One region of the Janthinobacterium sp. SUN137 genome, then DNA from elsewhere that is predicted to be linked to it. Evidence: riboswitches for the same ligand, from Rfam matches in the RefSeq annotation. Region 1 holds a riboswitch; the other holds the start of a gene.
The links. A riboswitch is a leader RNA that binds a small molecule or an ion and turns the genes downstream of it on or off. The one in region 1 is predicted to bind thiamine pyrophosphate.

Region 1 (15,800 bases):
CGGCGACGTCGCTGACGGGACAGCGTTCGCCGCAGGACTGGTACCGCCGCGCCGCGGAGGGCGGCGACATGGAAGCCGCCTACCAGTTGGGCTTGCTGTGCTGGAAAGGCACGGGCGGCCTGGATGAGCCGCAGGCCGCCCGCTGGCTGCGCAAGGCCGCCGAAAGCGGCAGTGCCAAGGCCCAGTTGCAGCTGGCTGTTCTGTATGGAGAGGAGGCGGGCGTGCCGCAGGACTATGTGCTCGCTTCCATGCTGAGCCAGTTGGCGGCGGCGGGCGGCGCGGCGGAGGCCGGCGACGTCGTGGCCCGCTGGGCAAAGAAATTGAATGCGGCGCAACACGCCGAGGCGGATCAGCTGGCGCGGGCATGGAAGGTGGGCATGCCATTGCCGCAGGTCTCCGTGCACGGCATGGAACGCCTGATCAATTATGTGCACGAGGCACGCAACAAGCTGCCGCCGACGCCAGAGGTGACGGCGCTGTTCAAGGCTGCCAGAGAGGGCGATGAAGCGGCCTTCGGCAAGCTGCTTGCCGGTGTCGCCGAGCCGGGCAACTATGCGATCGACAGGCTTCCCTTGCTGAACTATTTGATCTTGCCCCCATCCGGCATGTTCAAAGCCGAAGCGGCATGGCTGAAGGCGCAAACGTGGCGGGACGACGATCAGGAGCGACTGGCGCAGGCGTCGGAGCCGGCCCGCCGCCAGGCGCTGCGTGAGCGGCACGCCGCGCTGTTGCCCACCAAGCTGCGCATGATGACGCTGCTGTTGCAACGCGGCGTGCCGCTCGGCGAAGGCGATACGCTGTACCACGCCGCGCCCCTGCATCTGGCTGCCCTGTATGGCAATGCCGCGATGGTGCGCCTGTTGCTGGCCCATGGCGCCGATGCGCGGCAATACGGCGGCGAAAACCAAACGATGGCGCCGCTGGAATACGCCTTGCAGCAGGAGGATGCGGGCATCTTGCCGGAATTGATCGATGCGAATGAACGGACGGCCAGCATGATCGCCTTGCTCGACGCAGGCGCGGGCCGGCCATATTTGCTGGTAGATCAGTATCTGGCAGAGAAAAAAGCCAAGAAAGGCGGGGCTGCGCAGCCAGCCGAACGGCCGCTGGCCGATTCGTTGACATGGGGGCGCTTGCTGCGCCTGACGCGCGGCACTGAAGTGCTCGACAAAATGCTGGCCACCGGCACCACGCCGAATATTGATGAGCAGGAAAAGTCGCTGTACGCCTTTGCCGCCGAAGCGGGCAACGCCGGCGTGCTCGATTGGCTCAAGCAGCGCGTGCCCCGGCATGACGCGAAGGGCAAGGACCGCTGGCTCGACGCCGCGATGCGCGCCATGTACAACCATCAACCGGCGTCCGAAGACGTGCTGCGCCAACTGGTGGTGCCCGGCATGCCATGGCAGCAAGTCGGCCCCGCCGCCGAAGAGTCTTACAAGGGACAGGGGGCGGCGCTCGATTCGCGGCGCCTGGAAAAGGAGACGCTGCTGTGGCATGCCGTGCGCAGCCAGCGGCCAGACTGGGTCACTCGCCTGGCCGCGATGGGCGCGCCCGTCGTCAGCGACGGCTATCTTCCGCCCTTGCTGGCGGCCGTCGAAAATGGCGACGCGGCGATGGTCAAGCTGCTGCTGGGCCTGGGCGCCGATCCGCAGGCCGGGGGGATTTCCGTGTTGAAGGTGGCGCAGCAACGGGCGTCAACGTCGGAAAACAAAGCCGTGCTGGCCGCGCTGCGGGCGGCTGCCGCGGCGCGCTAGCATCCGGCAGCCGCACCGCTGCACAGGGCAAGGACAAGGCCGCCAGCCTGCCGCCGCAATAGCCGTTAGCCTGGCCGGCATGCGCCGCCTTGGGCGGCGACATCGCTGTGTTTTGGCGGCCTGGCGAGTCGTTTTACTGCAACAGAACGGGGATCAAGGCGCTGCCGATGCTATAATGCCGGCCTCGGCGCCTCCTGCCTCATCCTTGCGGACGGCGCCTGCAGACGCGGTTGTATCAACGTTTCATATCCAACACGCGCCCGCGTCTCAAGGCCAGCGCATCCGCGATGCCAGCCACCTTCAGCGCGTCCCCTTCGGGCCGGGCGCCTGAGCCACGCGCACCGCCAGCGGTGCACCATTCACGGCGGAATACCGCGCGCCATCGTCTTTATCGGCCGCGCCGCCACAGCTTAGCCAGGAATGTTGTTATCTGGCCCGTCGTCTTTCGATACGGCATGTAACTACGGCGCGCCTTGACGCCTGTGGCCGCGCCATGGCCGCGCGCTTTCCTGGTTTTGCCTTTACAAGGAAACCAGCATGAAAAAACTCTCGATCAGTGTCGGCCTCGTTTCGACCATCGCCACCCTGGGCGTCTTGCCTGCCGCCCACGCCCAGTCGTCTGCCGGCCCGTCGTCAGTCATCCCGTCGTCAGTCACCATCTATGGCTTGATGGATGCGGGCCTGGTGCAGGAAGGCGGCGTCAGCAAGCTCACCAGCGGCGTATCGGCCGGCTCGCGCCTGGGCTTGCGCGGCACTGAATCCCTGGGCAATGGCTTGCACGCCGTGTTCACCCTGGAAGCAGGCGTCCTGAGCGACTCGGGCCGCTCCGACCAGGCGGGGCAATTGTTCGGCCGCCAGGCATTTGTCGGCATCGACAGCCCGCTGGGCATGCTGACCGTGGGCCGCCAGTACAACCTGCAAAGCCAGGCGCTGACCGACGTGGCCGACCCGTTCGAGGGCGGCCTGGCCGGCGCGGCGACCAACCTGGCCGGCTATTCGGCCACGCGCATCGACAATACCGTGCGCTACACCTCGCCGGAATGGCGCGGCGTGACGGGCACCGTCATGTATGGTGTCGGCGAGCACACGGGGATTGCGGCAGATCAACGTTCGCTGGGCCTGGCATTGGGTTATGTCAACGGTCCCCTGACCTTGCGCCTGGCGCGCCAGAGCCGTGCCGGCGAGCCGGGCAAGGCCGACGTGAATAACACCATTCTGGCCGGTAATTACAACTTTGGCGTGGCCACGGCGTTTGCCGGCTATGGCCGCAACACGGGCGATGGCAGTAGCATGTTCTTTGCGGAAAATCCGTACGGCGCAGCGCAGGCGCCGGCCCAGTCCACCGACAGCCGCGACGCCATCGTCGGCGTCTCCGTGCCGCTGGGCGCGACGACACTGCTGGCCTCGTATGTGCGCAAGGATGACCGCGATGCGGCCAACCGCGACGCGCAGCAGCTGGCCATTGGCGCCACGTACGCCTTGTCCAAGCGCAGCAAGGTGTATGTTGCCTACGCGCATATCCGCAACCGCAACGACGCTGCCTACATGGTGGGCAATGCAACGGAAGTGGGCAGCGGCAACCGCGCCTTCAACATCGGTCTGCGCCACGCTTTTTAAGCGGGCAGCATGTTGCCTTCGAGCAGCAATGTTTCGAAAGCGGCGGCGGCCAGGGGGCGGCTGAACAAATAGCCCTGCATCTGGTCGCAGCCGTGCTGGCGCAGGAAGTCCAGCTGCTGCGCCGTCTCCACGCCTTCGGCGATCACTTTCAGGCGCAGGCTGTGCGCCAGCGAAATGATGGCGCGCACGATGGCCGCGTCGTCCATGCTGTGCGTGATGTCGCTGACGAAGGTTTTGTCGATTTTCAATACGTCGATGGGGAAGTGGCGCAGGTAGGCCAGGCTGGAGTAGCCGGTGCCGAAGTCATCGATGGACAGTTGCACGCCCAGTCCCTTCAGCTTGGCCATGATGACCGTGGCTTGATCCACGTCATGCATGACCATGCTTTCCGTCAATTCCAGTTCCAGGTGGGCCGCGGCGAGTCCCGTGTCCGCCAGCGCTTGCGCCACCGCGTGCAGCAGGTTCTTTTGCTTGAATTGCCTCGCCGACAGGTTGACGGCCAGGCGCAGCGGGCCATGGCCGGCCAGCTGCCAGGCGCGCGCCTGGGCGCATGCCGTGCGCAGCACCCAGTCGCCGATGGGCGTGATCAAGCCCATTTCCTCGGCCAGGCCGATGAAGCTGGCCGGCGGAATCCGTCCCAGCTGCGGGTGGGTCCAGCGCAGCAGCGCTTCCATGCCCACCACCGTGCCGCTGGCCAGGTCCAGCTGGGGCTGGTATTCGAGGTGGAATTGCCCCCGCTCCAGGGCGTGGCGCAACTCGCTCTCCAGTCCCAGCCGTTCCAGGGTGCCCGTATTCATGCTCGCGGCATAGAATTGCCAGTGGCCCCGTCCCTGTTCCTTCGCGCGGTACATGGCGATGTCGGCGTGCTTGATCAGCGTGTCGGCATCGTCGCCATCGTCGGGATACACGGCCACGCCCATGCAGCAGCTGAGGAAAAATTCATATTCGCCCAGTTGCAGCGGTTGCGTCACGGCGTCCTGGATGCGCTGCAGGATGGCCACGCCCGGTTCGCCATTGCCATGCTGGGGCAACAACAGCACGAATTCGTCGCCGCCCAGGCGCGCCACGGTGTCGACTTCGCGCGTCGCGTCGCGCAGGCGCTCGGCCACGCTTTTCAGCACCAGGTCGCCCGCATCGTGGCCCAGGGTATCGTTGACGAATTTAAAGCGGTCCAGGTCGATGAAAACCACCCACAGGGGCAGGCCGCTGCGCCGCGTCACGGCCATCGCCTGCTCCAGCCTTTCGCGCAGCAGGGCCCGGTTGGCCAGGCCCGTCAGGATATCGTGCCTGGCCTGAAATTCCAGTTCCTGTTCGAAACGCATGACGGTGCTGATGTCGTATTGCGCTACGACAAAGTGGCTGACGGGGCCATCGCCATCGTCGCGCACGGGAGCGACGAACAGCTCGCTCCAGTAGCAGCTGCCATCCTTGCGGAAATTGCGCACGATGGCCTTGCCTTCGCGCTGTTCGCGCAGGGCCGCCGTAATGGCGTGCATGTCTTGCCGCCCTTGCTCGGGACCTTGCAAGTCTTCCAGGCGCTGGCCGATGACTTCGCCGGCCGCATAGCCGGTGATGCGTTCGAAGGCGGGGTTGACGTATTCGATCAGGTAGCCGGGCGCGTCGGCGCTGCACAGGATGATGGCATTGGCCGACACTTCGATGATGCGTTCGCGCAGCCGCAGCGACTTTTCATTGTGCATGCGCGCGGCGATGTCTTCGGACAGGCGCAAATTGGCAAACTGCAGCGCCGCCGTGCGTTCGCCCGTGATGCGGGCAATCACGGAATTGCGCGACACCAGCTGATACACATACGCGGCCGCCAGCAGGCTCGACAGCAGACCGCCCAGCAGCACGTACAGCGAGCCGCGGTGGTTGGCGTCCAGGCCCATGCCTTTGGCCGGCAGCAGGGCGGCGCCCAAGGTGTGCGCGCTGGCGTGGTACTGCAGCAGCAGCCGGGTGCTTTCCGACTCGATCTGCCGCGCCGAGGCGTAGCACAGGGCCGTCAGGCACAGTCCGAACGCCAGTGTGAGCAGGGCCGAGGTGGAAACGGAAATGGAGATGCGCTTGAAGAATGATTGCATGGTGACGTCCCGTGGCAGCGCCGGTGCCGATCCATGATCAGGCAGGCCGGGCAGTGACTGACTGTAGGGCGGGCGGCGAAATACCGTCCGTTCGCTACCGAACGGACGGCCATGCCGGCAAGAAATATAGTCGGGGCACCGTGCCAGCGCTGTGTTACGCTGCACCACATGGCGGCCCTCGTTCGGACGCCTTTCATCGATCCCCTAGCTGACGACTGGAAACCAGGAAACCTGCCCATGTCGAGTCCGCATGCCCAGCTGCACAACCCGAATCAAAACCATTTGCTCGCCGCCATGCTCGACGCCGATTTCGCGCGCCTGGCCCCGTACCTGGAGCAAGTGTCGATGCTGCTCGGCGACGTGATCTACGATTCGGGCGACAAGCTGCAGCATGTGTATTTCCCCACCACGGCCATCGTTTCCATTCATTACCTGCTGGAAAATGGCGGTTCGTCGGAAATTGCCGGTGTCGGCAATGAAGGCGTCGTGGGCGTGTCGCTATTTATGGGCGGCAACTCGACACCGAGCCGCGCCGTCGTGCAGACGGGCGGCGTCGGCTACCGGCTGAAGGCGCATTTGCTGATGGAAGAGTTCGACCGCGCAGGGCCCGTCATGCGCTTGCTGCTGCGCTATACGCAGGCGCTGATCACGCAAATGTCGCAGACGGCCGTGTGCAACCGCCACCATACGGTGGAGCAGCAGCTGTGCCGCTGGCTGCTGCTGACCATGGACCGCTTGCCGAACCGGGAGCTGACGATGACGCAGGAGTTGATCGCCAACATGCTGGGCGTGCGCCGCGAAGGCGTGACGGAAGCGGCCGGGCGCCTGCAGCAGCGCGGCTTCATCAGCTACCGGCGCGGCCATATTTCCGTGCTGGACCGCGCCGGCCTCGAAGGCCATGTGTGCGAATGCTATGGCGTGGTCAAAAAGGAATTTGCGCGCCTGTTGTCGGACGTGCGCCAGCGCCAGGCTTCCTGAAGACCGCACTGCCTCGTATTCTTATCGTTGTCATAGCCCGGGCTACCTCATGCAATCTGTCGAAAACATTTCCCCGCGCGCACCGTCGCGCTGGCCCATGGCGCTGGCGTTTTCCTTCAGCGCCGTCGCGCTGCTGGCCGTCGGCGTGCTGGCCTGGCGCGCGCCGTTCGAGACGGCCTGCGTCATCGACGCGCTGGTCTTCTTGCTGCTGATGCTGCTCGTGGCGCTGTACCGGCGCACGGTGGCGGCCAGCCTGCCGCGCCAGCTGCTCAAGGCGGGCGCCTTGCAGGATGCGATCTTCAACAGTGCCAATTTCTCGTGCATCGCCACCGATGCGCAGGGCGTGATCCAGATTTTCAATGTGGGCGCCGAACGCATGCTCGGTTATGCGGCGAGCGACGTGGTCGACAAGCTGACGCCGGCCGGTATTTCCGATGCGCAAGAAATTGTCGCGCGCGCGGCCGCCCTCAGCGCCGAACTCGACACCGTCATCACGCCGGGCGTGGAAGCGCTCGTCTTCAAGGCCACGCGCGGCATCGAAGACATCTATGAACTGACCTACATCCGCAACGATGGCAGCCGCTTCCCCGCCATCGTTTCCGTGACGGCCTTGCGCGATGCGCAGAGCAAGGTCATCGGCTACTTGCTGATCGGCACCGACAATACGGCACGCAAGCAGGTCGAGGCGGAACAGGCGTTGCTGGATCAGCGCCTGCGCGAACAGCAGGCGTACACGCGCTCGCTGGTCGAAACCAACAATGCCGAACTGAAGAAGGCGCGCCTGGTGGCGGAAAAGGCCAACCGCGCCAAGTCCGAATTCCTGTCGAGCATGAGCCACGAATTGCGCACGCCGCTGAATGCCGTGCTGGGCTTTGCGCAGCTGATGGCGTCCGACGTGCCGCCGCCCACCGTGCCGCAGCAGCGCTCGATCGAACAGATCCTCAAGGGTGGCTGGTATCTCTTGCGTTTGATCAATGAAATCCTCGACCTGGCCATGATCGAATCGGGCAAGGTGACGTTGTCGCAGGAAGCGATGTCGCTGCTCGACGTGCTGCAGGATTGCCAGGCGATGATCGCGCCGCAGGCGGAAAAACGGGGCATCAGCCTGCATTTCCCCCGCTGCGGCGAAGCCTACTTCGTGCATGCGGACCGCACGCGCGTGAAACAGGTGATGATCAACCTGTTGTCGAACGCCATCAAATACAACCAGGGCGGCGGTTCCGTCACCGTCGACTGCAGCCAGCGCGGCGCCAAGGTGCGCGTCAGCGTGCGCGACAGCGGCGCCGGCCTCGATGCGGGGCAGGTGGCGCAGCTGTTCCAGCCCTTCAACCGCCTGGGACAGGAAAACAGCACGGAAGAGGGCACGGGCATCGGCCTCGTCGTCACCAAGCAGCTGATTGAATTGATGGGCGGCACCATCGGCGTCGACAGCACCGTCGGCGTGGGCACCACCTTCTGGTTCGAGCTGGCCGCCAGCAATGCGCCGGCACTGATGCTGGGCGACGGCGACGCGCTGCCGCAGGCGCAGGAAGCGCAGGAAAGCCAGCGCACCTTGCTGTACGTGGAAGACAATCCCGCCAACCTGGCGCTGGTGGAGCAATTGATCGCCCGCCGCAGCGACTTGAAGCTGCTCACGGCCATCGATGCGCACCTGGGCATCGACCTGGCGCGCACGTATCAGCCGGATGTGATCTTGATGGATATCAACCTGCCCGGCATCAGCGGCTATGGCGCCCTGCATATCCTGCACGACGATCCGCTCACGAAACATATTCCCGTGATGGCCCTGTCGGCCAACGCCGTGCCGCGCGACATCGAGAAGGGCCTGGAAGCGGGTTTCTTCCGCTACCTGACCAAGCCGATCAAGGTCGTCGAATTCATGGATGCGCTCGACGTGGCCCTGCACCATGCGGCCGCGCACGGCCTGGCCGACGACACTCATGCAGTACGCTAATTCAGCATTTATTTTTAGGAATACCGCCATGCTTCAAGCCACCGAGATCCTGAACGCCAGCATCCTCATCGTCGATGACCAGGAGGCCAACGTCATGCTGCTGGAACAGGTGCTGCGCAATGCCGGCTATACGCGCATCACCTCCACCATGGACCCGCAAGCCGTGCGCGCGCTGCACCAGCAGCACCGCTACGACCTGATCCTGCTCGACTTGCAGATGCCGGAAATGGATGGTTTTGAAGTCATGGAAGGCTTGCGCGACCTGGAGGCGGGCAGCTATCTGCCCGTGCTGGTGATCACGGCCCAGCCGGGCCACAAGCTGCGCGCGCTGCAGGCGGGCGCCAAGGATTTCGTCAGCAAACCCTTCGACCTGGTGGAAGTCAAGACGCGCATCCACAACATGCTGGAAGTGCGGCTGCTGTACCAGAAGCTGGCCGAATACAACAAGTCGCTGGAACAGATGGTGGAAGTGCGCACGGCGGAGTTGCGCGAAAGCGAAGCGCGCTTCCAGCGCTTCACGGAACTGTCGTCCGACTGGTACTGGGAACAGGATGCGCAGGGCAACTTGACGCGCTTTTCCGGCCCCGTGGCTGAAATGCTGGGCATCGGCAGCGAGGAAGAGCCGCAGCGCTGGAACGCGGCCGAGCGTGCCTTGCTCGACGCCAAGATTGCTGCGCGGGAACCGTTTCTCGACTTTATCTACAGCCGCGCCAACCTCGACGGCAGCACGCAGTATCTGCAGGTGAGCGGCGAACCGATGTTCGACACGGGCAGCCGCTTCATCGGCTACCGCGGCATCGGCCTCGATGTCACGGAGCGCCATCGCAGTGCCTGATTTATACTGGGCGCCATCGATACAGACCAGGAAAAATCATGACCGACAAATCTCCCTCCTACTGGTTCCCCGCCAAGACCTATGGCTGGGGCTGGGGCTTGCCCATCACCTGGCAAGGCTGGCTGGTGTTCCTGGCCGCGCTGGCGCTGTTCGCCTGCGGCGCCTTCCTGTTCCCTCCGCAAACCATGCTGGTCGGCTACATCGTCTATGAAGTGGCCATCGTTGCCGTGCTCATTTTCATCTGCCAGCTGAAGGGCGAACCGACCAGCTGGCGCTGGGGCAAGAAGAAATAAGCGCGATGGCGTCTGTTGCAATGCAGCAGATGCGCAAAGACGACACCTGCAAGAAATCATCTGGCCACGCGGCGTGAACCGCGTATAATTGGCTCGCTGCCGCAAGGCGGCAAACGCTAGGGGTCCTGCCTTTCGCTGTGGAAACACGGTGCAAGCGCGGGTGAGAAATACCCTCCGAACCTGATCTGGATAATGCCAGCGAAGGGAAGCTTTAGGATGACTGCACCCCGCTTTTCCGCGTGCGCAATTCCGAACCTCCTTAGCTGGCTCCAGGCTTAAAAATAGTCTAGCCAAGGAGCCAAAATGAACGCCAACCCGAAATTCCTCTCCGCCACCGCCACGGTCGACGAAGCCGCCATCGCGCCGCTGCCCAATTCGCGCAAGATTTACGTGCAAGGCAGCCGTCCCGACATCCGCGTGCCCATGCGCGAGATCAGCCAGTCCGACACGGAAGCGTCGTTCGGCGGCGAAAAGAATCCGCCGATCTACGTCTACGACACATCCGGCCCGTACACGGACCCGGACGTGAATATCGACATCCGCTCCGGCCTCGATACGCCGCGCCTGCCATGGATCATGGAGCGTGCCGACACGGAAGAATTGCCCGGCCCTACCTCCGACTACGGCATCGCCCGCCTGGCGGACCCGAAGCTGGCCGAGCTGCGTTTCAATTTGCACCGCAAGCCGCGCCGCGCCATCGCCGGCAAGAACGTGACGCAAATGCATTACGCGCGCCAAGGCATCATCACGCCGGAAATGGAATTCGTTGCCATCCGCGAAAACATGCGCCGCCAGGAGTATTTGCGCGAGCTCAAGGCTTCCGGCCCCATGGGCGAGCGCCTGGCCGACCTGATGGGCCGCCAGCACCCGGGCCAGTCCTTCGGCGCCAGCATCCCGGTCGAAATCACGCCGGAATTCGTGCGCGAGGAAATCGCCCGCGGCCGCGCCATCATCCCCGCCAATATCAATCACCCGGAAGTCGAACCGATGATTATCGGCCGCAATTTCCTGGTGAAAATCAATGCGAATATCGGCAATTCCGCCGTGACGTCTTCCATCGGCGAGGAAGTGGAAAAGATGACCTGGGCCATCCGCTGGGGCGGCGACAATGTGATGGACCTGTCCACAGGTAAACATATCCACGAGACGCGCGAATGGATCGTGCGCAACAGCCCCGTGCCCATCGGCACAGTGCCCATCTACCAGGCGCTGGAAAAGGTCAATGGCAAGGCGGAAGATCTGACTTGGGAAATTTTCCGCGACACCCTGATCGAGCAGGCCGAGCAGGGCGTCGATTATTTCACCATCCACGCGGGCGTGCTGCTGCGCTATGTGCCGATGACAGCCAAGCGCCTGACGGGCATCGTTTCGCGCGGCGGCTCCATCATGGCGAAATGGTGTCTGGCGCACCACCAGGAATCGTTCCTCTACACGCATTTCGAAGAGATCTGCGAAATCATGAAGGCGTATGACGTGTCGTTCTCGCTGGGCGACGGCTTGCGCCCCGGCTCCATCTACGACGCCAACGACGAAGCGCAACTGGGCGAATTGAAAACCTTGGGCGAGCTGACGCAAGTTGCCTGGAAGCACGACGTGCAAGTGATGATCGAAGGTCCGGGCCACGTGCCCATGCAATTGATCAAGGAAAACATGGACTTGCAGCTGGAACAGTGCGGCGAGGCGCCGTTCTACACCTTGGGGCCGCTGACGACGGATATCGCGCCCGGCTACGACCACATCACTTCGGGCATCGGCGCGGCCATGATCGGCTGGTATGGCACGGCCATGCTGTGCTACGTGACGCCGAAGGAACACCTGGGCTTGCCGAACAAGGCGGACGTCAAGGACGGCATCATCACGTACAAGATCGCCGCGCACGCGGCCGACCTGGCGAAAGGCCATCCGGGCGCGCAAATCCGCGACAACGCGCTGTCGAAAGCCCGCTTCGAATTCCGCTGGGACGACCAGTTCAACATCGGCCTGGACCCGGACAAGGCGCGCGAATTCCACGATGAAACCTTGCCCAAGGATTCGGCCAAGGTGGCGCATTTCTGCTCCATGTGCGGCCCGCATTTCTGCTCGATGAAGATCACGCAGGAAGTGCGCGAATACGCGGCCGGCATGGGCATCGCGGAAGACAAGGCGCTGCAGCAGGGGATGGAGGTGAAAGCCATCGAATTCATCAAGAACGGCGCCGAGCTGTACCGCAAGGTCTGAAGGAGGGCGTGATGACTGCATTGATCGACATCACGCTCAACGGCGCGCCGCACCAGGTGCCGCCGGGGCAAACCCTGGACCAATTGATCGCCGCGCTGTCGCTGGAAAACCAGGCGCTGGCGCTGGCCGTCAACCGCAGCGTCGTGCCGCGCAAGGCGTGGCAGGACAGGGTCCTGGAAACCCAGGACCGAGTGGAAATCGTACGCGCGATTGGCGGCGGTTAAGTTGAGAATAGACAAGGAAACGCACATGCATACCGCAACAAACAACGACCTGCTGACCATCGCAGGCAAACAGTATCGATCGCGCCTGCTGGTGGGCAGCGGCAAGTACAAGGATTTGCCGCAGACGCGCGAAGCGACGGACGCGGCCGAGGCGCAGATCATCACGGTGGCGATCCGCAGGGTGAATATCGGGCAAGATCCGAACGCGCCCAGCCTGCTGGACTTCGTGCCGCCCGACCAGTACACGATTTTGCCGAACACGGCCGGCTGCTACAACGCCAAGGATGCCGTGTACACCCTGCAACTGGCGCGCGAACTCCTGGGCGGGCGCAATCTGGTGAAACTGGAAGTGCTGGGCGATGAAAAGACGCTGTTTCCGCACATGCCGGAAACCCTGGTCGCGGCCGAAGCGCTGGTCAAGGATGGCTTCGACGTGATGGTCTACTGCAGCGACGATCCGATCCAGGCGAAGATTCTGGAAGACATCGGCTGCGTGGCCGTCATGCCGCTGGCGTCACTGATCGGTTCGGGCATGGGCATCTTGAACCCGTGGAACTTGTCCTTGATCATCGACCAGGCGAAAGTGCCCGTGCTCGTCGATGCGGGCGTGGGGACGGCGTCGGACGCGGCCATCGCCATGGAACTCGGTTGCGATGGCGTGCTGATGAATACAGCGATTGCCGGCGCGCGCGACCCCGTGCGTATGGCGCATGCGATGAAACTGGCTGTGCGGGCCGGGCGCGAAGCGTTTCTGGCGGGCCGCATGCCGCGCAAGTTCGCCGCCTCGCCTTCGTCGCCGATGGCGGGCCGGCTGGCGTGATGGCGCTGCAACGTCGCACCGTGCTCGTGTTTGCCGGTGCCGACCCGTCGGGCGGCGCCGGCATCGCCGCCGATATTCTAGCGATTGCGGCGCAGGGCGCGCATGCCTTGCCCGTGATCACGGCGCTGACGGTGCAGGACAACGACCGCGTGTTTGCTGTCGAGCCTGTGGCGCCGGCGCTGCTGCGCCGCCAGGCGCAGGCGCTGATCGCCAAGGTTGCCATCGATGCCGTGAAAATCGGCATCCCCGGCAGCGCGGCGAATGCGGCCGTCATCGCGCAACTGATCGCCCACTTGCGGCTGGCCCGGCCGAACTTGCCTGTCGTGCTCGATCCCGTACTGGCCAGCGGCCATGGCGACGTGCTCAGCCGGGACGACGCCGTGCTGGCACTGGCGCCCTTGCTGCCGATGACTACCGTCATCGTACCGAACGGGCCGGAAGCGCTGGCCCTCGGTGGCGCAGATAACCTGCGCGCGCAAGGCTGTGGACACGTGCTGGTGACGGGCGGCCACGGCGACGGCGAGGAGATCGTCAACTGCTGGCTGGACGGTGATGGGGGTGCGCGCGAGTGGCGCTGGCCGCGCCTGCCCGGAGAGTTTCATGGCAGCGGCTGCACGTTGGCGTCGGCCATCGCGGCCCGCCTGGCATTGGGCCAGCCGCTGGCGCAAGCGCTTGACCGGGCGCAAGCCTATTGCCATGCGGCCCTGGCCGGCGCGTATGCGATTGCGCCAGGTCAACTCATGCCGCAACGATTCATTGAATAAGGAAAACATCATGCGTGGACTGTATCTGGTCACCCCGAACTGGGATGACACCGACCGCCTGCTCGATATCACGGAGCAGGCTTTGCACGGCGGCGTGGCTCTGCTGCAATACCGCCACAAGAGCGCCGACGCGGAGCAGCGGCGCGAACAGGCGGGCGCCTTGCTGGCCCTGGCCCGCAAGTATGGCGTGCCTTTCATCGTCAACGATTTTCTCGAGCTGTGCGAAGAGCTGGACGCGGACGGCGTGCACGTGGGCGGCACGGATGCGTCCGTCGCGCAGGTACGCGCGCGCCTGGGCAAGGACAAGATCGTCGGCGCTTCCTGCTATGGCGACATGGCCCTGGCGCGCACGGCAGCAGAGGGCGGGGCCAGCTACGTGGCCTTCGGCGGCTTTTATCCATCGCTGGTGAAAAAGTATCCGGTGACGACGCCGCCCGATATCGTGCTGCAGGCGAAACGCGAAATCGCCTTGCCCTGCGTGGTGATCGGCGGCATGACGCCGGAGAACGCGGCGCCGCTGGTGGCGCGCGGGGCCGACATGGTGGCGGCGATCAGCAGCGTATTTGGCAAGGGATCTCAGGCGGACGATGTGGATATTGCAGTGCAGCAATTCAATCTGCTGTTTGCGCAGGCCGGGGAGGCGTGAGGGGGCGGATTTGGCGAATAATCGGCATATAATAAGGGCATCATTCATTACCGAGGTCCCTTTACCCATGAGTCAGCCAGCCGCCGCGAAACGCCTTATCCTGATCGTTGACGATGACCAGCTCCTGTTGGAATTCCTTGGCGAAGTCCTGCGCCATGCCGGCTACGAGACGGCCCTGGCCCATTCGGCCGAAGTGGCGCTGCAGCTGATCGCCCAGCGCGAGCCTGACCTGGCCTTGCTCGACATCCACATGCCGGGCATGTCCGGCCTGGAATTGGCCAAGCGCCTGCACGGCGAAACGGCCGTGCCATTCATGTTCCTGTCCGGCAGCGGCGACAGCGAATCGGGCAAGCAGGCGGCCGCCTACGGCGCCGTCGGCTATGTCGTCAAACCCGTCGACGAAGGCCGCTTGATGCCGGCGTTCGAAGCGGGTCTGGCGCGCGCCGATGAAATCCGCCAGCTGCGCCGCACCGAGCTGAACCTGAACGCGGCCCTGGCCGCCGGCCGCGAAACGAGCCTGGCCGTCGGTTTGCTGATGGGCAAGTTCCAGACGGACCGCAACACGGCGTTCGAAGTGCTGCGCGACCACGCCCGCTCCAGCCGCCGCAAGATCAATGAAATCGCCAGCCAGCTGCTGCTGGCCGAGGAAACCCTGAACGGCTTGCACGGCGCCTTTTTGAACCGGGCGAAAACCAAGTAAGAGTTTCAAGTAAGTGTTTCAAGTAAGCGTTGCACCGGCGCCGGCGTGGCACGTCGGCGCCTGCCTTGTTATGATGTGACGATACGGCGCGCTGGCGCGCCTGGTTCAACCATACACAGGACACACATGAAAACCAAAGCAGCGATTGCATGGAAGGCGGGCGCGCCTTTGACCATCGAGGAAGTCGACCTGGCCGGCCCGCGCGAGGGCGAGGTACTGGTCGAGATCAAGGCCACCGGCATTTGCCACACCGATTACTACACCCTGTCGGGCGCCGATCCGGAAGGCATCTTTCCATCCATCCTCGGCCATGAAGGCGCGGGCATCGTCATCGACGTGGGTCCTGGCGTGAAAAGCCTGAAGAAGGATGACCACGTCATCCCCCTGTACACGCCGGAATGCCGCCAGTGCAAATTCTGCCTGTCGCAAAAGACCAACCTGTGCCAGTCGATCCGCTCGACCCAGGGCCGCGGCCTGATGCCGGACGCGACGTCGCGCTTTTCCATCGACGGCAAGCCCATCTTCCACTACATGGGCACGTCCACCTTCTCGAACTACATCGTCGTGCCGGAAATCGCCCTGGCGAAGATCCGTGAAGACGCGCCCTTCGACAAGGTCTGCTACATCGGCTGCGGCGTGACGACGGGCGTGGGCGCCGTGTTGTTTACAGCCAAGGTCGAGGCGGGCGCCAACGTGGTCGTGTTCGGCCTGGGCGGCATCGGCTTGAACGTGATCCAGGCGGCGAAGATGGTCGGCGCCGACAAAATCATCGGCGTGGACATCAACCCGGCGCGCCAGGCGATCGCGCGCAAGTTCGGCATGACGCATTTCGTCAACGCCAACGAGGTGGAAAACGTTGTCGATACCATCGTGCAGCTGACGGACGGCGGCGCCGACTATTCGTTCGAATGCATCGG
Region 2 (15,800 bases), on a different contig from region 1:
TTTGCCCGCCATGCGCGCCAGCCCCTGTCGCGCGAAAAACTGATGGAACTGGCGCGCGGCCGCGAATACGAAGTGTTCGACCGCAGCCTGGACGTGCAAATCTCGCGCCTGCGCAAGCTGATCGAGCCAGATCCGTCGAGCCCGCTGTTCATCCAGACCGTGTGGGGCCTCGGCTACGTCTTCATCCCGGACGGACAGCCGCGCTGATCGCTGGCGAGGCATGATGAAGCTTTTTCCCGATATCAGCCTGGCGCGGCTGAAAAGCGGCTTGTTCTGGCGCACCTTTTTGCTGCTCGGCACCTTGACCACGGTCAGCATGATCGCGTGGTTCAGCATGATCTCCTTCATCCAGCGCGAGCCGCAGGCGCAGCAGATTTCCGCCCAGATCATTTCCGTCGTCACCATCACGCATGCGGCCTTGACGCACTCGGCGCCCGAACTGCGGCGCGAGCTGCTGTTCGACCTCGTCAGCAATGAAGGCATCCGCATCTTCTCGCTGGAAGAGGACGACCGCATCGAACCGCCGCCCGACAATTACCTGATGCCCGACATCGAGGCGCTGGTGAAGGCCAAGCTGGGCAAGGACACGCGCTTTTCCGCGCGCGTCAACGGCGTGGCCGGCTTCTGGGTCAGCTTCAAGATCGACGACGACGAGTACTGGCTGATGCTGGACCGCGAGCGTCTGCGCGGCCTGACGGGCTTCCAGTGGCTGGGCTGGGCCAGCCTCGTGTCCCTGCTGTCCCTGCTGGGCGCGGCCATCATTTCCAGCCTGATCAATCTGCCGCTGTCGCGCTTGACAGCGGCCGCGCGCGACATCGCCAAGGGCAAGCAGCCGGCGCCGCTGCCGGAAAAGGGGCCGATCGAAATCATCGAGGCGAACCGCAGCTTCAACCAGATGGTCGATGACCTGAAACAGGTGGAATCGGACCGCGCCGTGATCCTGGCCGGCATTTCGCACGACTTGCGCACGCCGCTGGCGCGCATGCAGCTGGAAGTGGAAATGGCGAACCTGTCGGACGAGGCGCGCGAAGGCATCCAGTCCGATATCGGGCAAATGGACGCCATCATCGGCCAGTTCCTCGACTATGCCAGGCCGACGGAGGCGTCGAGCTTTACCGACGTCGACCTCAGTGGTTTGCTCAACGACATGACGCGCGAAGCGATGCGCCTGCCGGACGTGAAGATCAACGCCAGCATCGCCGACGGCGCGCATGCGATGGGCAATCCCACGGACCTGCGCCGCGTGCTGAACAACCTGATCGAGAATGCGCGCCGCTATGGCAAGACGCCGGACAGCGACGTGACGGAAATCGATATCGCCTGCCAGGTGCGCACCAGCCACGGCGCGAAAAAGGTGATCATCGAGGTGCAGGACCATGGCACGGGCGTGCCGGCGGAAAAGATCGAGAAGCTGATGAAGCCGTTTACCCGCCTCGACACGGCGCGCGGGCAGGCAAATGGCGCAGGCTTAGGTCTGGCCATCGTCGACCGCGTACTGCTGCGCCATGGCGCCGAATTGCAAGTGCGCAACCGCGAAGGCGGCGGCCTCGCGTTTCAGATCAGCTTGCCAGCGGCGTAAACGGACGGGAACGGTACAGCTGTGCCGTTCCCTGCCGCTCAGGCGGACGCCTGTTCCTGCGCCAGCAATTTATTCATCAACAATTCCGTCGCCCCATAGCCGTACAGGGAATCGCTTTCCATGCCCGGCGTATCGAAGGGAATCGATTCCTCGCGGTTCAGCTTGGCAGGGTCGGCATCCGCATAGCTGGCGCGCCAGGCGCGCTGCAAGGATTCATTGCGGCGGATAAAGGCCGGCATGGGCCAGGCATCGCGCTCCCAGTGGCGGCTGTCGCCCAGCAGGGGCCAGCGCTCGTTGAGCAGGGCCATGTCGCCCGTGCGCAGGCGGCGCACGGCCTGTTCCGGACGCAAGCCTTCCAGCTCTTCCAGCGTGGGCAAGCTGTCGCGCTTCGGCCCGAACATATACGCCAGCATGATGCGCCCGGCAGGCGCCCTGCGCGCCACCACGCCGACGGCATAGCCGCCGCCCGGCAAGGGCACGGCAAACCAGCTGCCTTCTCGGTATGGTAATGATCTCATTTCTTGAAGCCCCCTGAAATACACCGGACAGCCGCTGCTATCCGACGTTAAATTTAATTAGGGGCACAGTCTACGCGAAGCGATGCGAAAGTGGCGCATGGTACGCCACAGCAACAAACCAATAGTTACAATATTTTCTCGTCATAGTGATACTGGGCAACAATCGGCCCCGCCTTGAACAGCGCTTCCTTCATGGCTGTGTCCAGGCGCGCGTCGCGGCGGCGCATCCATTCGAGCAGCATGGCCGCTTCCTTGCGGCTGGTGTCGCCCGCATGCGCGAGCACGCGGCGCAGTTCCGGGTCCGTGCACGCCTCGAAACGCTGGCTGTTCAAGTCCAGCGCCTGCAGCGCGGCGATGGTGGCGCCGATGGCGCGGTGCATGTCGAGCGCGGTGGCCGGCAAGCCGGATTCTTCCAGTGGGACGGTGGTCATGCGCATTCCTTTTCGCGTGGTGGTGACATCGGCTGCATTCTCCACCGCGCGGACGAAAAGCTCAAGCGTCCACGGCACGTTTCCACCCATTCGGCCATAATCATGGCTCAGCAACAGCCTAAACCTCAACGGCAGGAGCCCCATGTTCAATTTCGACTTTTACAATCCGACGCAAATCCTTTTCGGCCAGGGCCAGATCGCCGCCATCACGGCGCTGATCCCGCCCCAGGCCAGAGTGCTCATGACGTATGGCGGCGGCAGCATCAAGCAGAACGGCGTCTACGATGAAGTCAAGGCGGCGCTGGCCGGCCATACGGTGCTGGAATTTGCCGGCATCGAACCCAATCCCAGCTATGAAACCCTGATGCAGGCCGTGGCCATGGTGAAAAGCGAGCGCATCGATTTCCTGCTGGCCGTCGGCGGCGGTTCCGTGGTCGATGGCACCAAGTTCATCGCTGCGGCCGCCCTGCACGAAGGCGTGGCGTGGGACATCCTGGCGAAAGGGGGCAAGATCGTCGAAGCCGCCCTGCCCTTCGGCACGGTCCTGACCTTGCCGGCCACGGGTTCCGAAATGAATGGCTCGGCCGTGATCACGCGCAAGGCCACGCAAGAAAAGCGCTCGTTCATGAGCCGCAAGGTCTATCCTAAATTCTCCGTGCTGGACCCGTCGAAGACGTTCACCTTGCCGCTGCGCCAGGTGGGCAATGGCGTCGTCGATGCGTTCGCGCATGTGATGGAACAGTATTTGACCTACCCAGTGAACGCGTCCGTGCAAGACCGCTTCGCCGAAGGCATTTTATTGACCCTGATCGAGGAAGGCCCGAAAGCCCTGTCGCACCCGGACGACTACGACGTGCGCGCCAACGTGATGTGGAGCGCCACCCTGGCCTTGAACGGCCTGATCGGCGTGGGCGTGCCGCAGGACTGGTCCACGCACGCCATCGGCCACGAATTGACGGCCTTGTACGAGCTCGACCATGCGCAAACCCTGGCCATCATCCTGCCCAGCATGTTGCGCGTGCGCAAACAAGCCAAGCGCGCCAAGCTGCTGCAATACGCGGCCCGCGTGTGGGGCCTGGACGGCGGCGACGAGGATGGCCGCATCGAGGCCGCCATCGCGCGCACGGAATTCTTCTTCCGCCACATGGGCGTCAAGACGCGCCTGGCCGACTACGGCCTGAATCACGCCAGCGTGGACGCCGTCGTGTCCGCCCTGGAAGCGCACGGCATGACGGCCCTGGGCGAACAGCGCGAAGTGACGCCCGCCATCAGCCGCAAGGTGCTGGAACTCAGTCTGTAGCTCAGTTTACAAATTCCAGCCACACTGTTGTAAAACGGTCAGCCGGGTGGGACAGCTGGCCGTGGTTCATGCTAAGCTGTCATTTCGCTAGGGGTCCTGGAGCAGTCATCCGGGTGAGAGATACCCTTCGTACCTGATCTGGATAATGCCAGCGAAGGAAAGCGCAAAGTACCTCCCTCCTTTGATAGCTCCTGCGTTGGCGCCAGCCGAACAAGCAGCCTGCCGTGCTCTTTACAGAGACGGCTTGAACCACGAGCAATCTATGTCCACACCGAATTTATCCGTTTCTGTATTGACCCTGGCCATCCTGCACGCGTTTGCCGCGCCCGCCCTGGCTTCCGACGCAGCCGACCCGCAGGCGCAAAGCATGGCCGAAGTCGTCGTCACGGCCAGCAAGGCGCCGGCCGCCAAGCGCGCCTCCGTGGGCGGCTTCAGTGACGCGCCGCTGCTGCAGACGCCGGCATCCGTCACCGTCATTTCGCAAAAAGACATGCAGGACTTGCAGATCCGCAACCTCAGCGATGCCGTCAAGCTCGACACCAGCATCAACGACGCCTACAACGCCGTCGGCTATGCGGAACAGTTTTCCATCCGCGGCTTCAAGCTCGATAACAATTCCAGCTACCGCAAGGATGGCGTGGCCATTCCTGGCGACACGCAAATCCCGCTGGAAAACAAGGAACGCATCGAAGTGCTGAAGGGCCTGGCCGGCTTGCAGGCAGGCGTGGCCGCGCCGGGCGGCGTGATCGACTTCATCGTCAAGCGCCCTACCGCCGCCCCGCTGCGCACGGTCACCGTGGAAACGCGCGAGCGCGGCACCGTGTACGGCGCCATCGACCTGGGCGGCCGCCTGGAAGACACGCGCTTCGGTTACCGCGTCAACGTGGCGGCCGAGCGCCTGCGCTCCTACATCAAGGGCGCGGACGGCAACCGCAAGTTCATTTCCGGCGCCTTCGACTGGCAGATTTCCCCGCAAGCGCTGCTGCAAATCGATGCCGACTACCAGGACAAGGCGCAGGCGACGGCGCCCGGCTTCCAGCTGCTGAACAATAAAACCTTGCCAACCGGCATCAGCGCCGACGCCATGCTCAACCTGCAGCCGTGGACGCGTCCCGTGGAAACCGTCACCAGCAATCTCGGTCTGCGCTTCCAGTACGCGTTCAGCGACGACTGGCACGCCACCCTGTCGGCCAACCAGCACTCGTTCAAGCGCGACGACTACACGGCCTTCCCTTACGGCTGCAGCGCGCAAGACCTGTACCCAGGCTTCTGCGGCAATGGCGACTTCGACGTGTATGACTACCGCAGCCTGGGCGAGACGAAAAAACCGCTGAGCGCGCAAGCCATGATCCAGGGCAAGTTCGCCACCGGCTCCCTGCACCATGAATTCACGGCCGGCGTCTCGACCTTCCGCCGCAAGGACCGCGCCGGCCTGTACGTGTACGACTGGGCCGGCGTGAGCAACATCTACCGCCCGCAGATCGTCGACATGTCGACGGGCGTGCAAGGCCCCGTGCGCCTGGTGCGCAAGGACACGGAAAACTCCGTCTTCGTGCAGGACATCGTCAGCCTGGCGCCGGACTGGAAACTGCATGGCGGCTTGCGCCATATCAATGTCGACGGCTACCAGTATGTACTCAAGGCCGACACGGAAATCCGCGCCAAGCACGATTTCCTGCTGCCCAACGTCTCGCTCGTCTACACCCCGCTCGACAATCTGTCCGTGTACGCGGCCTATTCGCAAGGCATGGAACATGGCGGCACGGCCGACCGCAAGGCGCTCAATGCGAACGTGGAATTGTCGCCCAGCCGCTCGAAGCAGATCGAACTGGGCGTGAAGATGGATGTGACGCCGGACTTCATGCTGGCGGCCAGCCTGTTCCAGATCCGCAAGGGCCTGGAATTCAACCAGTACGTCGACAGCACCGCCTATAACTTCGTGCGCGAAGGCCAGGCCCAGCACCGGGGGCTGGAATTGTCGGCCCAGGGCAAGGCATCGTCCAGCCTGAGCCTGGGCGCGTCCGTGACGGCCCTGAACAGCCAGCAGTCAGGCACGGGCAATGCCGACCTCGACGGCAAGCGCGTGCCCAACGTGCCGGCCTTCAAGGCGGCCGTGCATGCGGATTACGCCGTGCAACAGGTGGCGGGCTTGAGCGTGAATGGCAGCTGGGAATATGCGGGCAAGAAAGCGTTTGAGTACAGCAACACGACCTTCGTGCCGTCGTACAACGTGTTCAACCTGGGCGCCGCGTACGCCACGCGCATCGCCGGCACGCGCGCCGTGCTGCGCGCCACCGTCAACAACGTGGCCGACAAGTTCTACTGGCGCGACGTGACGCCGGAATCGGATGGCTATCTGTATCCGGGCGCCAGCCGGACTTTCAAAGTCTCGGCGCAGTTTGACTTTTAGTTGAGGGAAATGGCAGGCGCCGCAGCGAGCGCCTGCTGCAGCAAAGGCGCCGCCTGTTCCAGGCGCGCCTCCAGGCTGTCGCGCAGCACGTGGTAGACGATGCCGCGCGCGTCGAGCTCATCGAGCAGGTAGCGGTAGATCAATTGGCGCACGGCTTCCGACTCGCGCTGCAAGCCATCGGCCACCCACGGGCTGTCGGGCGCCGTGACCAGGGTCAGATCGTACTGCGTGGCATCGGCCAGCGCCGCCAGTTGCGCATCGGCGCCGTGAAAATAATGGCGGCTGTACACCACCGTCATCAAGGGCGTCGTGTCGCAAAACAGGAAGTGGCGGGCTTGGGAGGCAGCGGCCGCTTCGCGTTCGACTTGCGTACGCGCAATACCATACTGATCCGCCGCGACGGGCACCCTGCCTTGCGTTTCCACAAACTCGCGTAAATACTCGGGCACCCACACCGTGCCATGGCGCTCGGCCAGGGCCGCCGCCAGGGTCGACTTGCCCGACGATTCCGCGCCCAGGATGGCCACGCGCACGCAACGCTCCATCACTTGAGGACCATCGCGCTCGGCGCGGCCGGGGCCGACTTTCTCCACGCCAGCAAGCCGATGACGGCCATCACGACGAAGAACGCGTACAGCACGGCCGTCAGGGTCAGGCCCTTGTGCACATACAGCCACACGTACAGCACGTCGACGATGATCCAGGCGATCCAGTTTTCCAGTTTCTTGCGCGACAGCAGGAATTGTCCCACCAGGCTGCCTGCGGTGAGGAAACCATCCGCATGGGGCACGTCCGTGTCCGTCGTCGTCAGCAGCCAGGCGATGAGCAGGAAGCCCACCAGCCAGCCGACGGCGCATGCCAGCCAGCCGCGGCCGTCGAGGCGCGTCACGGGCAGGGTCTTGCCGCCGCTGGCCGGATGCAGCCACTGGTACCAGCCCCAGAACGAGACGCTGATGAACAGCAGTTGCAAGGCCATGTCGCCATACAGGCGCGATTCGAAAAACACGAAACCGTAGGCGGCCGAGGAAATGATGGCGAACAGCCACGCCCAGTGATTCTGGCGGATGTTCAGCGCAACGGTTGTCAATGCCAGGACAAAGGAAATCAGTTCAAGCGGCGTGGTGGCAAAACCCAGCAGGAGAAGCGTATCGTTCATGGGAATCGTGATGAGGCTGGTGGTGCAGTATGCAATACCAGCCATGAATAAGCAAGATTGCCCGCACCGCCAGCCCCCTCCCCCGCTCAGGCAAAGCCGCCCTTGACGGCGCGCGCCAGCGAACGCTGCACGATCAGCTTGTGGAAAGGCCGGATCACCAGGATGTAGGCGCGTCCCACCCGATTATGGCAATGCACGACGCTGGACATGGTCACGCTGCCATGCCGCCCCGCGTCGCGGTTGCGCAGCACCGACAAACGGAAGTCCAGGTGGCTGTCATCCTCGCCCACGATGATTTCATCGTCGCTGACGGCAAAGATGCGGAAGATGCCGATGCGCTTGCCAGGCCTGGCTTCCATCTGCCTGGCCGTCCGGATGCCGAAGCGCGCCACGATGGCGTCGCGCACCACCATCAGCTTGCGCGCCCAGCCCGGCTGGCTGCCCAGCAGCACGCGCGCCAGGCTTTCCATGTCCATCTGGCGCGCCTGCGCAGTCGGCAACTCGACGGCATACGCGTCGGCCAGGTGGCTGCCCGGGTACAAGGGGGCGATGCTGGCGCCCGGCGGCAAGGCCACGGCGCGTACCGCATTGTTCATCTCTTGCATGTGCTCTCCATGTGTTCAGTGATAACATGGCCATCATACACGACAATGTGAACAGCGATAACATAACATGAGCACGAACAGCAATTATCACCATGGCAACCTGCGCGACACCCTGGTCGCCGCCACCATCGCGCAACTGGCGCAGCAAAGCGACGCCGCCCTTTCCCTGCGCGAACTGGCGCGCACGGTGGGCGTGTCGATCGCCGCCGTGTACCGCCACTTCCCCAGCAAGGAAGCCTTGCTGGCCGACGTGGCGGCGGCCGGCTTCGCCAGCCTGATCGCCAAATGGGAAGCCGAACTGCCGCCGCAGGGCAGCCTGCCTTCCGAACAGCGGTTTCAGCTGCTGGGCCAGCAATACATCGAATTCGCCCTGGCCGCGCCGGCCCACTACCGGCTGATGTTCGAACACCAGGACGTGCGCCAGTTCCCCGCCTTGCAGGACGCGGCGCAGGCGTGCTTCCAGTACGTGCTGCAGACGGCCGGCGCGGCCGTGCGCGAAGCGGGCCTCGATGCGCGCTGGGACAAGGCCGCCGCCAGCGCCGGCTGGTCGCTGGGCCACGGCTACGTGATGCTGCTGCTGAGCGGCCGCCTGGCCATGGCGGACGGCGGCGACGAGCTGTCGCCGGCCATGGTGCCGCGCTTTTTTCAGTTGCCCGTGGAGGCGCTGCGGCAGCTGCCTTGCCAGGCGGGACAACCGCAATAAAGCCAAATTGACTCGCTTATCGGCAAGTGCCACCTTCAGGAACTGATGATTCATGCATGACATATCGATAGACACGCTCTCCGTGATTGCCAGGCAATGCCTTGCGCTCACGTGCCTGCAACGCTTTTGCCGGCAGCATGCCCTGCACCACCCGGCGCTGTCCGCGTTCGCCGGCCACGCGTGGAAGGTGGCGCAGCTCGCGCCGGGGGATTTTGCCGCCTGGGAGCGCGGCTTTGCTGGCCTGGCAGTGACGGGCATGGGCGATCCCTGGCCGGACGACCTGCGCATGGCGCTGCCCGGGCACCTGCTCGGTGCGCTGGAGCAACTTGTCGGGCATGTGCTGGAAACGAGCGCCTGTACCTGGCATGGCGATGACCTTGCGGCAAGCCGGCGCCAGCTGGAAGCCGTGCTTGATATCTGTGCCAGGCATGGCGTGGCGGCGCCGCCGCTTGCGCACTATGTGCAGCACGATGCGGCGCTGCGTGGCGGCTGGGGGCCGATGCTGACGGACGCGGAAGTCAGGCGCTGGCAAGCCCTGCTATAGCGCACGGCTTGCAATGGCGGCGGAGGCTCACGCCGGCAGGCCCTGGCGCACCTGGTCGAGCAGCCGCTCCTCTTCCTCCGTATCCGCGTCGATTTGCGTGACGACGGTCCAGAATCGCGGGCAGGTCTTGATCTGCTCGAACGCATGGCTCGTTTCAAGCCGCACCATGGTTTTCCTCAGGCTGTGCAGATAGCCCTCCTCGATGGCATCGAGCAACTCGTCATCGGCAGCGTCGATCAGTTCGAGCAGCGCGCCTTCGATCCTTGTATAGCCCTCCTCCCACAGCTGGCCGATTGCCGGCACGTCGACTTCGATGCACTCGTTCGACCAGTCCGGAGGATAGTAATCGCGCTCCCGGTTGGCGGGATCGGTGTCAAAGCTCAGCGAAAGGGAGGGGAACGATACGGCGTTGAAGGCAAAGGCGGAAAATGCCTGGTCCTTGAATGGGGACGCGCCCAGCAAGGCCAGCGACGCGCTAGCCAGCTTGAAGCAGGTTTCTTCGACGTCGTAGGCAGTTTCAAATGTCTGCCAATCAAGTGGTAAAGCGGGAGTCGGGGGCATGGCGGGCCTGTCGAAAAAATAAGGGTGGAAAGTGATCGGAATTATACGTGGCGCAGCCGATACGGCAGGCGCCGGCCGCGCGTACGGTGCGGCCGCAAAAAAGCCGCATCGGCCCTGCGGCGGATGCGGCTTTGCGCTAGCGCAAACTGAAGCTTATTTCTTGGCGGCTTTCACTGCCTTCGGATACTTGATCGTCATTTCCTGCAACAAGTTATCCGCGTGGTCCACTTCCTTCATCACCCACAGCATGTAGCGGATGTCGAGGTGGATGGCGCGCGTGATGGCCGTGTCGAAGTACCAGTCCTTGGTGATCGATTCATACGTCGAATCGAAGTTCAGGCCGATCAATTCGCCGCGCTTGTTCATCACGGCCGAGCCGGAATTGCCGCCCGTGGTGTCGGCGCTGGTGAGGAAGTTGACGGGCACCGTGCCCAGTGCCGGGTCGCGGAACTGGCCGTAGCGTTTTTGCTTGACGGCGTCAATCAAGCCTTGCGGCGCTTCGAACGGGGCCTTGCCCGTGACTTTCTCGACGATGCCTTCCACGGTCGTGAACGGCCCCTTGGTGATGCCGTCGCGCGGCGAGTACGGCGATACCGTGCCGTACGTGACGCGCAGGGTCGAGTTGGCGTCAGGATAGACCGGCTTGCCTTGCGATTTCTTCCAGGCAATCACGGCTTGCATGTATTGCGGAATCACGCGTTCCAGGTTGCCGTCGATTTCCTTGCGGCGCTCTTCCAGCGCCGCTTCGACGGGCTGCAGCTTGATGGCCAGCGCCATGAAGGCGTCGTCGGACTGGGCAACAGCGGCCTGGTCCTTTTCCAGCCAGGCCAGGCGCTTGGCCGTGTCAGCCAGTTGCGTCTGCTGGTACAGGGCCGCCACGGCGCCTGGCGCCGGCAGCAGCGCGTCCAGGCCTTGCGGATGGCTCTTCGCCGCCAGTTGCGCGTAGCGCTTCAGACCGGCTTCAAAACGCGCCTGGTCGACCTTGTTGACATACGACTGTTCCAGGCGGGCCAGGCGGGCCTTGATGAAGGCCAGGTCGCGCTGCTGGAAGCCCGATTCGCGCTCGGCGTCCGCTTTCTGGCGCTCCAGCGACAAACGGTAGATGGTGCGCGCGCTTTTCAGCAAGTCGCTGTTGGTGGCCACGCTCCAGGCGAACTCTTCTTCGCTCAAGGCCATGTCGCTGGCGATCGCCGCGTCCAGTTCGGCCAGCAGGGTCGGCGACACGTTCGGCTGTTTCGCGTACCAGGCGCGGAACTCGGCATCCTGCACGTCCTTGATGGCGGCGATGTCCTTGCGGGCGAAACCGTCGAGCAAGCCCTGGGTTTTCTTCAGCACGTTGTTGATGCTTTTCACCACGCTCGCATAGCGCACGGCAGCGGCCGGGTCGCCCTTCGTCGAGTCGGCCATCACGGCCAGGTCTGCTTGCAGTTCGGATACTTTCAGGGGGAAGGCCATATCGCGCGCGAAACGGATTTCCGCCGGCAGCTTGTAGCGGCTGGTGCGGCCGGGGTAGCCCGCCAGCAAGATGCCGTCACCGGCTTTCAAGCCTTCGGCCGACACCACCAGGAAATCCTTCGATTGGTACGGCACATTGTCGGGCGACGGGTCGGCCGGACGGCCATCCTTGCCCACGTAGGCGCGCAGGAACGAGTAATCGCCCGTGTGGCGCGGCCACTCGTAGTTGTCGGTATCGCCGCCGAAGTTGCCGATCTTGTCCGATGGCGCGTACACGAGGCGCACGTCGCGTATCATCATCTGGCGGATGCGGTAGTACTCGAGGCCGCGGTGGAAGGCGGGCACGGAGCAGCGGTACATCTTGTCCGTTTCGCATTCGGCGATCAGGTCCTTGACGCGCTTTTCCACGGCTTCGTGGCGCGCGCGGCCGCTCATGTCGGCCGTCAAGCCCTTCAGCACGCGGTCGCTGACGTTTTCCACCTTGTCCGTCACATACACGAGGCTGTTCGGACCGCCCGGCAGCTCTGCGGCGCGCGTCTTGGCCAGGAAGCCGTCGGTGATGTAATTGTGCTCCGGCGTGGAATTGCGCTGCACGGCGCCATACGCGCAATGGTGGTTCGTCACCACCAGGCCGGCGTCGGAAACGAAGGCGGCCGAGCAACCGCCCAGCGACACGATGGCGCTCATCGGGTGCTTGCTCAGGTCGGCCAGTTTTTCTGCAGGAATGTCGATGCCGACCCGTTTCAGTTCGGCTTTCAGCTGCGGCAATTGGTGTGGTTGCCACTGCCCTTCGTCAGCGTGTGCGCCGGCGAACGCGCCCAGCAAGGCGACTGGTAATACGATTGTCTTGAACAAGATTTGCTCCTCCATAAAAAGCAGGCGAAAGTATAGCCTGTCCAGGCGGCCTGAGTCGGCAAAAATTATCCCATTGCAATTTCTGTATCAGGCAGCCGGCCGTCCCGTCCCCTGCAAGGGGATCTGCAGGGCCAGCCGGCAACCGGCGCCCGAGGCCGGCACACCGACCTCGAACTGCCCGCCCAGCGCCGTCACCCGCTCGGCGATGCCGATCAGGCCAAAGCACTGCTTCTTGCGCTGCTGCTGCGGCGTGATGCCGATGCCGTTGTCGCTGATGGCCACGTACACGGCGCAGGCATCCGAACTGAGCTCGATTTCGACCTGGCTGGCCTGGGCATGGCGCATGACGTTGCTGAGCGCTTCCTGCACGATGCGGAACAGCACGATCTCGACCTGGCTGCCGATGGCGGAAAACAATGCCTCGTCGCGTATCAGCAGCTGGCAAGCGACGCCGCTGCGCTTGCGGAAGTCGCCCACCTGCCATTCGATGGCAGCTTGCAAGCCCAGGTCCAGCGCCATCGGGCGCAGCTCGTTCATGATGCCGCGCACGCTCTTGATGGTGGTGTCGACGTTGCTGAGCACGGCGCCGACCCGGCGGTGCAGGCGCGGATGGGACCCTTCCGTGCGCGCGCTGAGCATGGAAATATCGATGCGCAGCGCCAGCAGGTTTTGCCCCAGTTCATCGTGGATATCGCGCGAAATGCGCTTGCGCTCATCTTCCTTGGCCGTTTCCAGGTGCAGCGCCAGCTGGCGCAGCTGCGCATGCGACTGGCGCAGGGCGCCATCCATCAGCTTGCGTTCGGTGATGTCCGTGTGCGCCACCACCACGCGCAGCGGCCCTTCACCGAGGAAACGGCTGATCCTGGCCTGCGACCAGCGGGGACCCGAGCGCGTGGCAAACTCATACTCGAGCGCAAACGTGTCCGCGTTGCCGGCGATGACGGAGCGGATGCCGGCGGCCAGCTCGCGCCCGGCGCTGCGCTGCCAGCGCGGGTCCGTGTCGCAAAATTCCAGGTAGTGCAGCGGCTGCGGCGTTTGCCCGACGAAGGCCAGGCAAGCCTGGTTGGCATGCACGACGCGGCCCGACCGGTCCAGCACCAGCACCCGGTCCGTCAGGGAATCGATGGTGGCGTGAAAGAAGCGCTCGGCATCGCGCAAGGCTTCCTGCGCCCGCTCGCGCTGGTGTACTTCCAGCTGCAGGTGCTGGTTGGCCCGCAGCAATTCGGCCGTGCGGTCGACCACCCGCTGGTCCAGCTCGCGGTGCAGTTCGCGCAAGTCCGCCTCGGCCAGCTTGCGCTCGGTAATATCGGAAAACACGCCGACAAAGTGGCTGATCGCGCCATCCGGGCTGCGCATCGGCGTGATCGACAGCGATTCGACGAAGCGCTCGCCATTCTTGCGCCGGTTCACCAGTTCGCCATACCAGCTGCCATCCTGGTGCAGGCTGCGCCACATGGCTTCATAAAAATGCGGCAGATGCGTGCCGCCGCCGAGGAAGGACGGATCGCGGCCGATGGCTTCCTCCGCCTGGTAACCGGTGATGGTGGTGAACGCGGGGTTGACGGAAATAATGCGGTTGGCGCTGTCCGTCACCAGCACGCCTTCGCGTATGCTGTCGAGTATCACGAAGGCGCGCCGCAAGGCCGATTCGCGCGCGTGCTCGTCGCCCAGGTCCGTCACCAGCATGCGCGCCGTGGCGCTGTCCGCATCGTAATTGGCTTCGATGCGCACCATGCCGCACATGCCGCCCGCTTCGCCTTCGAACAGCGGCGCTTCGAGCACCTGGCGCGCGCCGCCGGTGAAGACGGCGTCGAGGAAGCGCCGGAAACCGCCCTGCGCCTGGGGCGCGACGAATTGCTCGAAACGCCGTCCCAGCAGCCGGTTCTTGTCGCGTTGCAACAAGCCGCAAGCCGCCACGTTGACACGCGTGATCACGCCTTCGCGCGCCAGCGAAAAGTAACTGACGGGCGCCTGTTCATACAGCTGCGCATAACGGTCGCGGCTGCTTTCAAATTCATTTTTCAGCTGTTCCAGCTCGGCCAGGGCCGCGCTCTGCATTTCCAGCTCGATCTGGCTGACCTGCAACTCATGCAACTGACGCATCACGTCTTCATTCGACTGCGGCGCGGGCTGGCGCTGCTCCGCGGCCAATTGCTCCGCCTGCTCTCTCAGGCGGGCCGGCGCGCTGCCGTCGAATGGTTCGCTCATGACGCGTGCTCGCCGCTACTGCCGCCGGCCACGGCGCCGGACTGGATCTGGCGCAGCTGGGCTTCCAGCAGTTTCGACTCTGTAATGTTGATGAAGGTCACCACCACGCCATCGATCACATTTTCAATCGTGCGGTACGGCATGATGCGCACGTTGTACCAGCGCCCCGTCTTGGTTTCCACTTGCCGCTCGCAAAACACCAGGCTGCGGATCACTTCCAGCGCATCGTCTTCCAGGCCCGGATAATCGAGGTCGTTGACGATGTCGCTGAGCGGGCGGCGCAAGTCCGTCTGGATCAGCTTATAGATTTGCGTGGCCGGCGCCGTGAAGCGGCGGATGCGCAGGTCGCTGTCGAGGAAAATGGTGGCGATATCGGTACTATTGAGCAGATTCTTCATGTCGCTATTGACCAGCGACAAATCATCGACCTTCGATTGCAGCTCGGCATTGACCGTGTACAACTCTTCGTTGAGCGACTGCATCTCTTCCTTCGACGTGGTCAGCTCTTCGTTCGTCGATTGCAGCTCTTCATTGGTCGACTGCAGTTCCTCGTTGGCCGATTTGAGTTCCTCGCGCGACGTCTGCATCTCGTCGCGCACGGCCTGGATTTCATTGCGCGCCTGCGCCAGTTGCTGTTCCAGTTCCAGCACCTTGGGGTTCGGCGAGCGGCCGCGGCGCGCCTCGGCCACCAGCGGCGCGCTGGCAAACGTGACGAACACCATGCCGCGCAAGGATTCAGGCTGGCTCAGCGCTTCCGCGCTCAGGTCGACGCCCAGCGACTGTCCCAGGTGGTCCTTGACCACCAGCCCCTTCAGGCGCACCACCCTCTCGCTCTGCAAGGCTTCCTTGATGAGGCCAGCCAGCTCGTAGCGCAAGCCTTCGCGCGCCATGGCGTGGATATTCCAGTTGGCCTTGCCGGCTGCCGGTTCGAGGAAGGCGCCCGTGCGGCCGTTGATGTACAGGATGTCGCCATCCTGGTTCAGCAGCGCGGCGGCAGGCGAATATTTCTGGAGCAATAATTGCTCGACATGGGATTGAATCTTTCCAGTCATGCTGACTTCTCTCGTGTCGCTAGGTGTAGGGGGGGATGCCAACGATACCTTGGTGGGGAAATACGTGGGCAGGCGCTGACGCGCCAGGTTGTCGAGGCGGCGATACAGCCGGGTCGACGTGGTCAGCGGTGAAAACAGGTCGGAAAAATGGCCGGGCGTATCGGCGCTGCCCAGCAGCAAAATCCCGTCGCGGTTCAAGGCGTAATGAAACAGGGGTATCAAACGCTGCTGCAACTTGGCATTGAGGTAGATCAGCAGATTGCGGCAGCACAGGATGTCGAGCTTGGTGAACGGCGGGTCGGAAATGATGTTTTGCTGGGCAAAGATGATCGTGTTGCGTATCTCTTTCTTCACGTGATAATCGTTCTTGTCGCGCAAGAAGAAACGCCCGAGGCGTTCGGCCGACACGTCGCTGCTGATGCT

Region 2: it holds a riboswitch for thiamine pyrophosphate, as region 1 does, so the genes downstream of both, O3298_RS00930 (TonB-dependent siderophore receptor) here and thiC (phosphomethylpyrimidine synthase ThiC) in region 1, are expected to answer to the same signal.

Annotation. Positions count from the first base shown of each region.
Region 1 covers NZ_JAPWHZ010000006.1:147,339-163,138, reverse strand. The annotation lists gene O3298_RS27360 (ankyrin repeat domain-containing protein) at 1-1,754, shown strand, start outside; gene O3298_RS27355 (porin) at 2,292-3,371, shown strand; gene O3298_RS27350 (bifunctional diguanylate cyclase/phosphodiesterase) at 3,368-5,452, opposite strand; gene O3298_RS27345 (Crp/Fnr family transcriptional regulator) at 5,690-6,430, shown strand; gene O3298_RS27340 (ATP-binding protein) at 6,480-8,384, shown strand; gene O3298_RS27335 (response regulator) at 8,413-9,219, shown strand; gene O3298_RS27330 (hypothetical protein) at 9,258-9,512, shown strand; TPP riboswitch at 9,621-9,736, shown strand; gene thiC (phosphomethylpyrimidine synthase ThiC) at 9,816-11,729, shown strand; gene thiS (sulfur carrier protein ThiS) at 11,750-11,953, shown strand; gene O3298_RS27315 (thiazole synthase) at 11,979-12,773, shown strand; gene O3298_RS27310 (hydroxymethylpyrimidine/phosphomethylpyrimidine kinase) at 12,773-13,537, shown strand; gene thiE (thiamine phosphate synthase) at 13,548-14,183, shown strand; gene O3298_RS27300 (ANTAR domain-containing response regulator) at 14,251-14,883, shown strand; gene O3298_RS27295 (S-(hydroxymethyl)glutathione dehydrogenase/class III alcohol dehydrogenase) at 15,010-15,800, shown strand, end outside.
Region 2 covers NZ_JAPWHZ010000001.1:184,085-199,884, forward strand. The annotation lists gene ompR (two-component system response regulator OmpR) at 1-207, shown strand, start outside; gene O3298_RS00910 (sensor histidine kinase) at 221-1,579, shown strand; gene O3298_RS00915 (Imm26 family immunity protein) at 1,618-2,097, opposite strand; gene O3298_RS00920 (hypothetical protein) at 2,223-2,528, opposite strand; gene O3298_RS00925 (iron-containing alcohol dehydrogenase) at 2,671-3,828, shown strand; TPP riboswitch at 3,908-4,005, shown strand; gene O3298_RS00930 (TonB-dependent siderophore receptor) at 4,091-6,238, shown strand; gene O3298_RS00935 (ATP-binding protein) at 6,235-6,783, opposite strand; gene pnuC (nicotinamide riboside transporter PnuC) at 6,783-7,394, opposite strand; gene O3298_RS00945 (DUF2867 domain-containing protein) at 7,481-7,999, opposite strand; gene O3298_RS00950 (TetR/AcrR family transcriptional regulator) at 8,067-8,702, shown strand; gene O3298_RS00955 (hypothetical protein) at 8,755-9,246, shown strand; gene O3298_RS00960 (hypothetical protein) at 9,274-9,807, opposite strand; gene O3298_RS00965 (S46 family peptidase) at 9,961-12,117, opposite strand; gene O3298_RS00970 (PAS domain S-box protein) at 12,205-14,325, opposite strand; gene O3298_RS00975 (chemotaxis protein CheB) at 14,322-15,800, opposite strand, start outside.